3 regions of the Kitasatospora sp. NPDC008050 genome follow, and region 3 is predicted to be linked to each of the others. Evidence: riboswitches for the same ligand, from Rfam matches in the RefSeq annotation. Region 3 holds a riboswitch; each other region holds the start of a gene.

Region 1 (4,180 bases), on a different contig from region 3:
GGGTCCGCGGGGGTTCGGTGCACCTGTTCGGGGTGCGGACGGGTCAGGAGGGCTGGTCGCCGGTGCGGCTGCCCAGGGTGACGGTGGTGTGGCCGGGCTGGCCGTTGCGGGTGTAGTCGACCTGGACCTGCTCGCCGGGGGCGTGCGTCCAGATGGCGCTGACCAGGGCCGGGCCGTTGTCGATGACCTCGTTGTCGAGCTTGGTGATCACGTCGCCGGGCTTCAGGCCGGCCTTGTCGGCCGGGCCGCCCGGGGTGATGGCCGGGGTGCTGCCGACGGGGGCGGTGTTGATCTGCGCGCCGTCGCCGTTGTAGTTGTCGTTGCGCAGCACGCCGAGGGTCGCGTAGACCGGGGTGCCGGTGCTGATCAGCATCTGGGCGACCCGCTTGACCTGGTTGATCGGGATCGCGAAGCCCAGGCCGATGCTGCCGGCCTGGCCGCTGCCGCTGGAGTTGGACTGGATCGCCGAGTTGACCCCGATCACCGCGCCGCTGGCGTTCAGCAGCGGGCCGCCGGAGTTGCCCGGGTTGATCGAGGCGTCGGTCTGCAGCGCGTTCATGTAGGACGTCTGCTGGCCGCTCTCGTCGCCGGAGGCGACCGGGCGGTTCTTGGCGCTGACGATGCCGGAGGTGACGGTGCTCTCCAGGTCGTACGGGGCGCCGATGGCGATGGTGGTGTCACCGACCGCGACCTGGTCGGAGTCGCCCAGCGGGAGCGGGGTGAGCTTCTCGCTCGGCTGGCTGTCCAGCTTGACCACGGCGAGGTCGTAGCCCTTGGCCTGGCCGACCACCGAGGCGGGGTAGCTGGTGCCGTCGGAGAACTTGACGGTCAGCTTGCCGCCGCCCTGCGCCGGGGCGACCACGTGGTTGTTGGTCACGATGTGACCCTCGGTGTCGAAGATCCACCCGGTGCCGGTGCCGGACTCCGAGCTGCCCTCCGCCTTGATGGTGACGACGCTCGGCAGCGCCTTGTTGGCGACCCCGGCCACCGAGTCGGGCGCCCGGTTGAGGGCGGTCTGGTTGGTGCTGCCGCTGACCGTGGTGCTGCTGCGGCTGCTGCCGAAGGAGGAGTTCGAGTCGTTGCCCTTGATCGCGGCACCGGTGATGCCGCCGGCGACGCCGGCCACCAGCGCGACCGCGGCGATCAGCGCGACCAGGCCGCCCTTGCCCTTCTTGCGCGGCGCCGGCGGGGTGCCGAAGGCGCCCGGGTACTCGCCGGGGAACTCCTGACCGCCGGGATAACCGGGGCCGCCGGGGTAACCGGGGCCGCCCGGGTAGCCGGGGGCGGCGGCCGGGGTCGACCAGGTGTCACCGAGCGGGGTGCCGGCGCCGAACGGGTGGTGCTCGCCCTGCGGGGCCGGGCCCGCCGGGACACCGGGGGTGATCGGAGCGCCGCCCGCCACCGGGGTGGCGGGCGGGGCGGCGTAGGGGTTGACCGGCGGCTCCATGGCACTGGCCACCGGGGCCGGCGGCGCCGGGGGCGGGGTGTCCGGGTAGGAGGCGGCGGGCACGGTGGGCGGCGGGGCGTCCAGGTAGGAGGGCGCCGCGGGGCGGGCCTCGGTCTCGGCGCCGGTCCGCGCGTCGCCGGGGGCCTCGGCCGGGGCCGCCGCGCGCGGGTCGACCGGCTTCTCGGCCGGCGCCTCGGGCGCGGGCACCTTGGTGAACGCCAGGGTCGGCTGTGCCTTCACCACCGGCTCGCTCACCACCGGCTCGCTCACCGTCGGCGTGTCACCGACCGCCGGAGTGCCCCCCGGCTCGCCGTGGCCGCTGGAGAGGTGCTCCCCCTGCGGCCCGGTGGAACCACTCTCGTGCTCGGTGCTCACGGACGACCTCCATCGCTGACAAGGACCTTGGCCCTAGTTTTTCCTATGCCCGATCTGGTTGCCGTAAGGGACCGCCTGAAGAACCGATAAGAATCCTTAGACAGACCGAACAGCCCCCGTTCGCCCACCCCCGCCGGCCGCCCGGCAGCCCCGGCGGCATCCCGCGATGCGGACAGCGCTTTGCCCCACCTTGGCGTAATCCAAGCACCGGGCTACCCTGTCGCATCTGTTAACGACACGCGGGAGCTTGGACCCACCAGGCTGAGAGTGCGCTGGTCGACCGTACGCCATGGCGATGACGCCCAGGTGGTCGAGGGAGCGCTGACCGCCGGAACCTGACCGGGTAATGCCGGCGTAGGGAGTATCGGCCATGACGGCTGCCTCGCCTTCCCCTTCCCCCATCGCGGTGCTGGAGCCCTCGGCCACCGGCCGCGCCGAGGCGCCGCTGGTGCTGGACACCGCGCCCCCGCGCACCCTGGGATTCCGCGACCAGTTCGCGCTCTGGGCCAACCTCGGGATCAGCCTGATCGGCTTCACCAGCGCCGCGACCGTGCTCGGCCAGCCCGGCAGCGAGCTCTCCTTCACCGCCGCGACGGTGGCGATCGTGGCCGGCACGGTGATCGGCACCGCGATGCTCGGGGTGGCGGCGCTGATCGGCGCGCGCACCGGAGCCCCGGCGATGGCGGTGCTGCGCGGCCTGTTCGGCACCCGGCTGTCGTACCTGCCGACCGTGCTGAACATCCTGCAGTGCCTGGGCTGGGGCGTGTACGAGCTGATCGTGATCGCCTGGGGCGCCCAGACGGTGGCCGGCACCCAGGGCTGGCGCTGGCTCTTCGTGCTGCTCGCCGGGGCGCTGACCACCGCGCTCACCATCTGGCCGCTGGGCTCGATCGCGGCGCTGCGCAAGTACGTGGCGATCGCGGTGGGCATCACGATGGTCTACTTCACGGTCCAGCTGGGCCGGCAGGGCTGGCCGAACCCCGGGGCCGGCAACTGGCACGGTTTCCTGAAGGCGACCGACGCGATCATCGCCGTCTCGATCTCCTTCGTGCCGCTGGCCGCCGACTACACCCGCCACTCGCGCACCGGGCGGGCCTCGTTCTGGGGGACCTTCTCCGGCTACACGGTGGCCCAGGTCTGGTGCTACCTGCTCGGCCTGATCGCGCTGCTCCAGTCGCACGGCAACGCCGACAATCTGCTCGACTCCTTCGCCGGGGTGGCGGCCGGCTGGGCCTTCCTGCTGGTGCTGGTGCTGCGCGAGGCGGACCAGTCCTTCGCCAACGTCTACTCGACCGCGATGTCGGTCCACAATCTCTTCCCACGGGTGGACCGGCGGGTGCTGACCGGCGGCATCGGCCTGCTGGTGACGGCGCTCGCGCTGCAGATCAAGGAGTTCACCGACTCCTACTACGCCTTCCTCGGGCTGATCGGCTCGGTCTTCGTGCCGCTGCTCGCGGTGCTCGCCGTGGACTTCTTCCTCGGCCGCGGGCGGCAGGGCTGGGACCTGGGCCAGCAGGCCCCGGCCCGGCCGCTGATGCTGCTGCCGTGGGCGCTGGGCTTCGCCGTCTACCAGTTCCTCGCGCCGACCGCGGTGGCCGGCTGGTGGACCGGCTTCTGGACCGGCCTGCAGTCCGCGGTGCACTTCACGCCGCAGCAGTGGTCCTCGGCCTCGCTCCTCTCCTTCCTGTGCGCGGGGCTGGCCACGCTCGCGGTGATCCGGCTGCCCTGGCTCGCCGAGCGCGCCTGAGGCCCGGCGGCTCGGTGCCGGGCCGCTGACCTGCGGAACCCGGCGTTCGGGTGGTCGACGCGTCCGCGTCATCCGGGCGCTCTAGGGTTGAACCCGTGACGACTCTCGACCTCTCCTCCACCGGCCCCGGACGCGACGCGCGCACGGTCCAGGTGGTCGCCCACCGCGGCTCCTCGGCGGCGCTGCCCGAGCACACCCTGGCCGCCTACCGACGGGCACTGGCCGAGGGGGCGGACGCGGTCGAGTGCGACGTGCGGCTGACCGCCGACCGGCAGCTGGTCTGCGTCCACGACCGGACCATCGCCCGGGTCTCGGACGGCGGCCGCCGGGTGGTCTCCACGCTCACCCTGGCACAGCTGGAGGCCTACGACTTCGGCTCCTGGAAGCCGGGCGGCACCGAGGCCGAGCGGGCGGACCCGGAACGGCGCCCGGTGCTGCGCCTGTCCGGCCTGCTGGAGCTGGTGGCCGACTGCGGGCGCCGGGTGGACCTGGCGATCGAGACCAAGCACCCGGTGCGCTACCGGGGCGCGGTCGAGCACGAGCTGCTGCGGATGCTGGACCGGTACGGGATCGGCGGGGCGGCCGGGGCCGACCAGGGCGACGGGGAGCGG
Region 2 (4,180 bases), on a different contig from region 3:
CAGGTCACCCTGCTCGCGGCGGGCATCGGTGCAGAGGTAGAGCCGGGCGTCGGCCAGCCGCTCCCGCGGCGGGGCGCCAGGGGTCACAGCGACATCGCCTGGGCGCGCCGCTTCACCTCGGTACCGCGGTTCTCCCGCAGCGCCTGGATCGGGCTGCCGGGCAGCGAGGGGTCCTCGGTGAAGAGCCACTCCAGGATCTCCTCGTCGGTGAACCTGCAGTCCCGCAGCACGGTCAGGGTCCCGGGCAGGTGCTTGACCAGGCCGTCGTCCGTGATGAAGTCCGCGGGGACCTGCAGCGACCGGTTGGGGCCGCGGCGGACCGCGATCAGCTTGTGGTCCTTGACCATCTGGCGGACCTCGGTGACCAGCACCCCCCAGCGCTCGGAGATGTCGGGCAGGTACACCCAGTCGTGGACCAGGGATTCGATCTTGGTTTCCATGTCGCTCACGGCACCAGCCTGCCATCTTTGGACGGCACCGCGCACCCACCGCCCCGTCAGGGAGGTGTCAGCGGACCGCCGACTTGAGCGGCAGCGCCGGGTCCGCGGCCAGCACCGGATCCAGCACCGCACCCTGGTCGATCAGCCGCCGGGCCTGGGCCAGGTCACGCGGGCGGTCCACGGTGAGCACCGCCACCGGCCGCTCCTCGCGCAGCCAGAGCACGCTCCACTGCGCGTCCTCGGGTGAGCCACGCCACAGCAGCCGGTCGCCGGCGGAGTGCCGTCCGACGTACTGCACCATCCGCCCGAACTGCTCGGACCAGAAGTACGGCACCGGGTCGTAGGCGACCTCGCCGCCCAGCAGCGCGGCCGCCACCGCCCGGCCCGAGTGCAGCGCGTGGTCCCAGTGCTGGACCCAGACGCGCTCGCCGTAGCGGGCCGAGGGGTAGCTGACGCAGTCGCCCGCCGCCCAGACGCCGGGCAGCGTGGTGCGCAGCGAGGCGTCCGCCGACACCGCGCCGCCGGCGTCCAGTTCGACGCCGGAGCCGGCCAGCCAGGCGGTGTCCGGGCGGGCGCCGACGCCGACCACCACCTCGTCGGCCACCACCAGCTCGCCGTCGGCCAGGTGCACGGCGCCCGGCTCGATCCGGTCCACCCGGGCGCCCAGCCGCAGCTCGACGCCGGCCTGCGCGTACCACTGCCGCATCGGCTCGGTCAGCTCGGCGGGCAGCGCGCCCGGCAGCGGGGCGCCGGCGGCCTCCAGCACCGTCACCCGGCAGCCCAGCCGACGGGCCGCGGTGGCGGTCTCGGCGCCGATCCAGCCCGCGCCGACCAGCACCAGGTGTGCTCCGGGGCGCAGGGCCGCACGCAGCGCGAGGGAGTCGTCGATGGTGCGCAGCACCCGGGCCGCGGCTGCGCCGGGCAGCCGGATCGGGATGGCCCCGGTGGCGAGCACCAGACGGTCGTAGGGCAGCTCACCCGCGTCGGTGCCCAGGCGCCCCGCGGCCAGCGAGGTGGCCCGGCGACCGGTCAGCAGCTGGACGTCGAGCGCTTCCCAGTCCAGGTCGAGGGCCGTCCGATCGGCCTTCGCGAGCAGGACGTCCTTGGAGAGCGGCGGCCGGTCGTAGGGGTGGTGCGGCTCCGCGCCGACCAGACTCAGCGGTCCGTGCCAACCCCCCTCCCGCAGCGCCACCGCACACTGTGCGGCCGCCACCCCCGCGCCGACCACGACCACCCGATCCGTGCTCTTCAGCTCCGCCACCTGGCGAACTCTACTCAGCAGATCCGCCGGCCACCCAGCAATCGGTGCCTTCAGTCCCCGCGACCCCCGGCGTTATGGTGGGTGCATCCTCACGGGAGCCCGGTGCACCGGGCTGAGAGGCGGGCTGCGGCGGCCTGCGACCGTCCGAACCTGATCCGGGTCATTCCGGCGAAGGGAGAACCGGTTCTCTTGGCACGCGATCTTTCGACAGACGCCCGAACCGACACCGACGTGCTGGTGATCGGCGGCGGGATCATCGGCCTGGCGGTCGCCTGGCGCACCGCGCAGCGCGGACTGCGGGTGGCGCTGGTCGACCCGGCCCCCGGTGGCGGCGCCGTACAGGTGGCGGCCGGCATGCTGGCCCCGGTCACCGAGCTGCAGTACGGCGAGGAGCCGCTGCTGCGCCTGGGCATGGCCTCCAACAGCCGATACGCCGAGTTCACCGCCGAGTTGACGGCGGCCACCGGGCAGGACACCGGCTACCGGGCCACCGGCACGCTGGCCGTCGCGCTGGACGCCGACGACAAGGCCGAGCTGAGCGAGCTGCACGCCTTCCACCACCGGCTGGGCCTCACGTCGAGCTGGCTGACCGGCCGTGAGGCCCGTCGGCTCGAACCGATGCTGGCCCCCGGGGTCCGGGCCGGTCTGCACGTGGCCGGCGACCACCAGGTGGACGGGCGGCGGCTGGCCGCGGCCCTGGTGACCGCCTGCGAGCGGGCCGGCGTGCGGCTGCACCGGGCCGAGGCGCGCGAGCTGCTGGTCGAGGCCGACCGCGCCCGCGGCGTGCGGCTGAGCACCGGCGGCGAGCTGCGGGCCGACCGGCTGGTGCTGGCGGCCGGCTCGCGCAGCCACCAGCTGCCCGGACTGCCGCCGGGCGTGCTGCCCGCGATCCGTCCGGTCAAGGGCCAGATCCTGCGGCTGCGGATCCCCGGGGCCTACGCCCCGTTCCTGTCCCGCAACGTGCGCGCGATGGTCCGCGGCGGCCACCTCTACCTGGTGCCGCGCGCGAACGGCGAGCTGGTGATCGGGGCCACCACCGAGGAGCAGGGCTACGACACCACGGTCACCGCCGGCGGCGTCTACGAGCTGCTGCGCGACGCGCACGAGCTGGTCCCCGGCATCACCGAACTGCCGCTGGTGGAGAGCAGCGCCGGCCTGCGCCCCGGCTCCCCCGACAACGCCCCGCTGCTCGGCCCCACCGCGCTGCCGGGCCTGCTGGCCGCCACCGGCCACTACCGCAACGGGGTGCTGCTCACCCCGGTCACCGGCGACCTGCTCGCCGCGTACCTGGCCACCGGGGTCCTGCCGGAGCTCGCCGCCCCCTTCTCCCCCGCCCGCTTCGCCGCCGTTCCGACCCTTGCCGGGAGTACCCGATGACCCAGATCCCCCTCACCGTCAACGGCGAGCCGCGCGAGGTGGCCGACTCGGCCACGCTGGCCGAGCTGGTGGCCCAGCTCTCCAAGGCGCCCTCGGGCGTGGCGGCGGCCCTCAACGAGACCGTGGTGCCGCGCGGCTGCTGGACCGACACCCGGCTCGCGGCCGGCGACCGGGTCGAGATCCTCACCGCCGTGCAGGGGGGCTGAGCAGCGATGGCTGACGACCTTCTGACGATCGGCGACACCACCTTCACCTCCCGGCTGATCATGGGCACCGGCGGCGCGCCCAGCCTGGAGGTGCTGGAGCAGGCGCTGCGGGTCTCCGGGACCGAGCTGACCACGGTGGCGATGCGCCGGGTCAAGGCGGACACCCAGGGCTCGGTGCTCGACGTGCTGGTGCGCAACGGCATCCGGGTGCTGCCCAACACGGCCGGCTGCTTCACCGCCGGCGAGGCGGTGCTGACCGCCCGGCTGGCCCGCGAGGCGCTGGGCACCGACTGGGTGAAGCTGGAGGTGATCGCCGACGAGCGGACCCTGCTGCCCGACCCGATCGAACTGCTGGACGCCGCCGAGACGCTGGTGGACGACGGCTTCACTGTGCTCCCCTACACCAACGACGACCCGGTGCTCGCCCGCAAGCTGGAGGACGTCGGCTGCGCGGCGATCATGCCGCTGGGCTCGCCGATCGGCTCGGGGCTGGGCATCCGCAACCCGCACAACTTCCAGCTGATCGTGGAGAGCGCGGGCGTGCCGGTGATCCTGGACGCCGGCGCGGGCACCGCCTCGGACGTGGCGCTGGCGATGGAACTGGGCTGCTCGGCGGTGATGCTGGCCTCCGCCGTGACCCGGGCGCAGGACCCGGTGCTGATGGCGGACGCGATGCGCCGCGCCACCGAGGCCGGGCGCCTGGCCCACCGGGCGGGCCGGATCCCGCGCCGCTTCCACGCCGAGGCCTCCTCCGCGATGGCCGGCCGCGCCGACCTGGCGCAGCACCCGGACCACCGTGAGCGGCCCGCCTTCTGACGGGCCGTCGCCGGTACTGATGACGAACCAGGACACCAGGGTCACCCAACCGTGTTCTGACCGCCCCTAGACTCCTGGGG
Region 3 (4,180 bases):
CGTACCGCTTCAGCCAGTGGCCTCGTGCCTGAGCGGAGACTTCGCTCCGGGCCAAACGCGACCGCTGGCACAGGCGTTGCCGGGCTGCCTCAAAGATCAGGCCAGACGTGCGGCTCCAGGTAGTCGTGGTAGCCCTGGAAGAACCAGTTGGCCAGGTCGCCCAACCTCTCAAGGCATGCCTGGTGGTAGGCCGTTGGCTCCGGCCTCGGAAAGTTGGGGTGAGCGGTCCAGTCGGCAACCCAGGAGGAGACGCTGTAGAAGCCTTCGGCCATCCAGCGATCGAGCCGGTCAGCGCTCTGGGTCTGCTCGCAAACGACCCGCATGGCTTGTTCGAGCTGGCTGAAGGCCCCCCGATCCCAATGCAGGTCGCAGCGCAGCCGCAACAGGAAGCTGCCCTCCTCGGCGTCGAACTCATGCCGCAAAGTGCTCATAGCGTCGTCCATGCACAGGATCGTGACAGCCCGCACCGACATCTGGCCGAGTCCGTACGCCCGACAAGCAGCAGTGCCCCGGTCGCTCCCTCCAGCAGCCGTGGCGCTGCGCTGGGAAGCCCCCCCGGCCTCCCAGTGCAGCGCCTGGTCCGTCCAAATCGGGTCAGTCCGCCAGCGGGAGGTAGACCCGGTTGCCGTGTTCCGCGAACTCGGCTGACTTCTCTGCCATACCGGCCAGCGCCGCCGCGTCGAAGTCGGTGCTGACCGCCGTCGAGCCGTCCCCGTGCTCGTCGCGGATCTTCTGGCTGATCTTCATCGAGCAGAACTTCGGCCCGCACATCGAGCAGAAGTGCGCCGTCTTCGCGGGTTCGGCCGGCAGCGTCTCGTCGTGGAAGGCGCGGGCCGTCTCCGGGTCGAGGGCCAGGTTGAACTGGTCCTCCCAGCGGAACTCGAAGCGGGCGTCGGAGAGTGCGTCGTCCCAGTCCTGGGCGCCGGGGTGGCCCTTGGCCAGGTCGGCCGCGTGGGCGGCGATCTTGTAGGTGATCACGCCCGTCTTGACGTCGTCGCGGTTGGGCAGGCCCAGGTGCTCCTTGGGCGTGACGTAGCAGAGCATCGCGGTGCCCCACCAGGCGATCATCGCCGCGCCGATGCCCGAGGTGATGTGGTCGTAGCCGGGCGCGACGTCGGTGGTGAGCGGGCCCAGGGTGTAGAACGGGGCCTCGTCGCAGATCTCCTTCTGGAGATCCATGTTCTCCCTGATCTTGTGCATCGGGACGTGGCCCGGGCCCTCGATCATCACCTGCACGTCGCGCTCACGGGCGATCCGGCCGAGTTCGCCGAGCGTCTGCAGCTCGGCGAACTGCGCCTCGTCGTTGGCGTCCGCGATGGACCCCGGGCGCAGGCCGTCGCCGAGCGAGAAGGTGACGTCATAGGCGCGCAGGATGTCGCAGAGTTCCTCGAAGTTGGTGTAGAGGAAGTTCTCCCGGTGGTGCGCCAGGCACCAGGCGGCCATGATCGAGCCGCCGCGCGAGACGATGCCGGTCTTGCGGCGGGCGGTCATCGGGACGTAGCGCAGCAGCACGCCGGCGTGCACCGTCATGTAGTCGACGCCCTGCTCGCACTGCTCGATGATGGTGTCGCGGTAGACCTCCCAGCTCAGCTCCTCGGCCTTGCCGTCCACCTTCTCCAGCGCCTGGTAGAGCGGCACGGTGCCGATCGGCACGGGGGAGTTGCGCAGGATCCACTCGCGGGTGGTGTGGATGTTGCGGCCGGTGGAGAGGTCCATCACGGTGTCGGCGCCCCAGCGGGTGGCCCAGGTCATCTTCTCCACCTCCTCCTCGATGGAGGAGGTCACCGCGCTGTTGCCGATGTTGGCGTTGATCTTCACCAGGAAGTTGGTGCCGATGATGGCCGGCTCGACCTCGGGGTGGTTCACGTTCAGCGGGATGACGGCCCGGCCGCGCGCCACCTCGTCGCGGACGAACTCCGCGGCAAGGCCCTCGCGCAGCGCGATGAACTCCATCTCGGGGGTGATGATCCCCCGCTTGGCGTAGGCGAGTTGGGTGACGGCGGCGCCGTCGCGGGCGCGCAGCGGGCGGCGCGGGCGGCCGGGGAAGACCGCGTCCAGGTTGCGCAGGCTGCCGCCGCGCGGGGAGGTGTGCTTGATCCCGTCGTCCTCGGGGCGGGCCTCGCGGCCGTCGTACTCCTCGACGTCGCCGCGCTGGCGGATCCACGGGTCGCGCAGCGCGGGCAGGCCGCGGCGCACGTCGGGCTCGAAGGCGGCGTCGGTGTACGGGCCGGAGGTGTCGTACAGCGGGACGGTGCGGCCGTTGGTGAGCTGCACCTCGCGGTAGGGGACCCGCAGGTCGGGACGGGAGCCCTCGCGGTAGGCCTTGCGCCAGGCCGGGGTGGGGTACCCGGTGGACGCGCTGCGCACACCCGTGTTGGCGGCGGGGGCGGCGGCGCTCTCGTCGGCAGCCGGACGTGCGTCATCAAATGCGGTCATCAGACCCTCTACTCCCTACGCCGGCATTACCCGGTCAGGTTCCTGCGGTCGACGCAGCGATCGGTCCACGGCCGGTTTCTACGGCCCTGGGCCCTTCAGCGCCCTCTCAGCCCGGTGCTCCGAGCTCCCGTGGGCAGGCGGACTTGCCTGCCCGAAGCGTCCTCACGGTAACCGGGGTCACACGCCGCGGTCCAGTAGGGGTCCGGCCACCGATATCCGCGCCGGCCGCCGCACGGTCCCGCCCGGCGCACCCGCAACCCGCGGGCCGTCGTAGCCGTGCGTCACACTGGTGGCGCAAACCGCGCGCACCGGGCGGCGGTTGGCCACGAGGGGGCGAGTCGGATGATCGGCTACACCGGGCGGGTGACCGGCAAGGTGGGAGCGGGGCTGGTCGGCGAGGTGATGCTGGCGGTGCCGGAGCGGCAGAGCAGCGAGGCGTTCCTCGCCCATCTCGCGCTGCCCGGCGACCCGCTGCCCATCGGCACGCCGGTGGTGGTGGTCGAGTACCAGCCGCCGCGCACCGTCTACGTCGCCCCGGCGGTGGCCTGAACCCGCCGCGGTACGGCGCCTGCCGCGGCACCTCGCGCCCCGCACCGCGCCCTGTACCGCGTCGCGTTGCGGTGATCGTCGGGCACCGTGGGTGACGGGATGTCACAGACCCCTGGGACACGCCGGAGCTGACTTCCCATGAGATCGAAAGAGGCGCACAATCTCGACTCGCCACCGCGTTCCGCGCAATCCTGCACAACCGAGCGCAGCCACGGAGCGGTGTGCCCTGAAGGGGGAAAAGGCCGATGTTGATCGGCACCATCGCGGGGATCGTCGCCGCGGCATTCGTGCTCCTGATCGTGCTCTTCAAGATGTGCTGGCGGGTCGCCGAGCCCAATGAGGCACTGATCATCTCCGGTTCGAAGCATCGCACCGAGGGCCTCGCCGAGGGCCTGGGCTTCCGGGTGGTGACCGGGCGGGGGACGCTGGTCACCCCCGGCATCCAGACTGTGCGCAAGCTGTCCCTGGACCTCAACGAGGCCGACCTGGACGTCGAGTGCGTGACCTCGCAGGGGATCCCGGTCCAGGTCAAGGGCGTGGTGATCTTCAAGGTCGGCGACGACACCGTGTCGATCGCCAACGCCGCGCGCCGCTTCCTGGACCAGCAGAAGATGATGGGCCAGCGGGTCCACAACGTCTTCGCCGGACACCTGCGCTCGATCGTCGGCGGGCTGACCGTCGAGGAGATGATCCGTGACCGCGAGCGGCTGACCGGGGAGACCCGGGCGGCCTCCGGGACCGAGATGGAGAAGCTCGGTCTGATCATCGACTCGCTGCAGATCCAGGAGATCCTGGACCCGACCGGCTACATCAAGAACCTGGCCGCCCCGCACGCCGCCGCCGTCCAGCGCGACGCGCGCATCGCGGCCGCCGCGGCCGACCGTGAGGCCACCGAGGCGGAGCAGGAGGCCTTCGCCCGCAAGGCCGAGGCGACCCGCAACTCCGGGATCCAGCAGGCCGGTTACCAGGCCGAGATGGACACCGCGGCAGCGCGGGCGCTGCAGGCCGGGCCGCTGGCCCAGGCCGCCTCCCGCCAGGAGGTCGTGGTCCAGGAGACCAAGGTCGCCGAGCTGGAGGGCCACCGCAAGGAGCAGCAGCTGCAGGCCGAGGTCCGCAAGCCGGCCGACGCCCGCGCCTACGAGACCCGCACCAAGGCCGAGGCCGACCGCGACGCGCGGATCTCCGCCGCCGAGGC

The links. A riboswitch is a leader RNA that binds a small molecule or an ion and turns the genes downstream of it on or off. The one in region 3 is predicted to bind thiamine pyrophosphate.
Region 1: linked by a shared signal. The riboswitch ahead of ACFZB9_RS21415 (purine-cytosine permease family protein) and the one ahead of thiC (phosphomethylpyrimidine synthase ThiC) in region 3 are both predicted to bind thiamine pyrophosphate.
Region 2: linked by a shared signal. The riboswitch ahead of thiO (glycine oxidase ThiO) and the one ahead of thiC (phosphomethylpyrimidine synthase ThiC) in region 3 are both predicted to bind thiamine pyrophosphate.

What each region holds. Positions count from the first base shown of each region.
Region 1 covers NZ_JBIBIJ010000010.1:203,810-207,989, forward strand. Annotated here, with positions in the region: gene ACFZB9_RS21410 (trypsin-like peptidase domain-containing protein) at 44-1,822, opposite strand; TPP riboswitch at 2,052-2,200, shown strand; gene ACFZB9_RS21415 (purine-cytosine permease family protein) at 2,193-3,569, shown strand; gene ACFZB9_RS21420 (glycerophosphodiester phosphodiesterase family protein) at 3,665-4,180, shown strand, end outside.
Region 2 covers NZ_JBIBIJ010000001.1:351,362-355,541, forward strand. Annotated here, with positions in the region: gene thiE (thiamine phosphate synthase) at 1-87, opposite strand, end outside; gene ACFZB9_RS01455 (Rv2175c family DNA-binding protein) at 84-440, opposite strand; gene ACFZB9_RS01460 (NAD(P)/FAD-dependent oxidoreductase) at 508-1,701, opposite strand; TPP riboswitch at 1,783-1,895, shown strand; gene thiO (glycine oxidase ThiO) at 1,891-3,078, shown strand; gene thiS (sulfur carrier protein ThiS) at 3,075-3,284, shown strand; gene ACFZB9_RS01475 (thiazole synthase) at 3,291-4,100, shown strand; gene pknB (Stk1 family PASTA domain-containing Ser/Thr kinase) at 4,180-4,180, shown strand, end outside.
Region 3 covers NZ_JBIBIJ010000043.1:2,852-7,031, forward strand. Annotated here, with positions in the region: gene ACFZB9_RS36600 (hypothetical protein) at 90-443, opposite strand; gene thiC (phosphomethylpyrimidine synthase ThiC) at 595-2,436, opposite strand; TPP riboswitch at 2,432-2,577, opposite strand; gene ACFZB9_RS36610 (hypothetical protein) at 2,779-2,985, shown strand; gene ACFZB9_RS36615 (SPFH domain-containing protein) at 3,231-4,180, shown strand, end outside.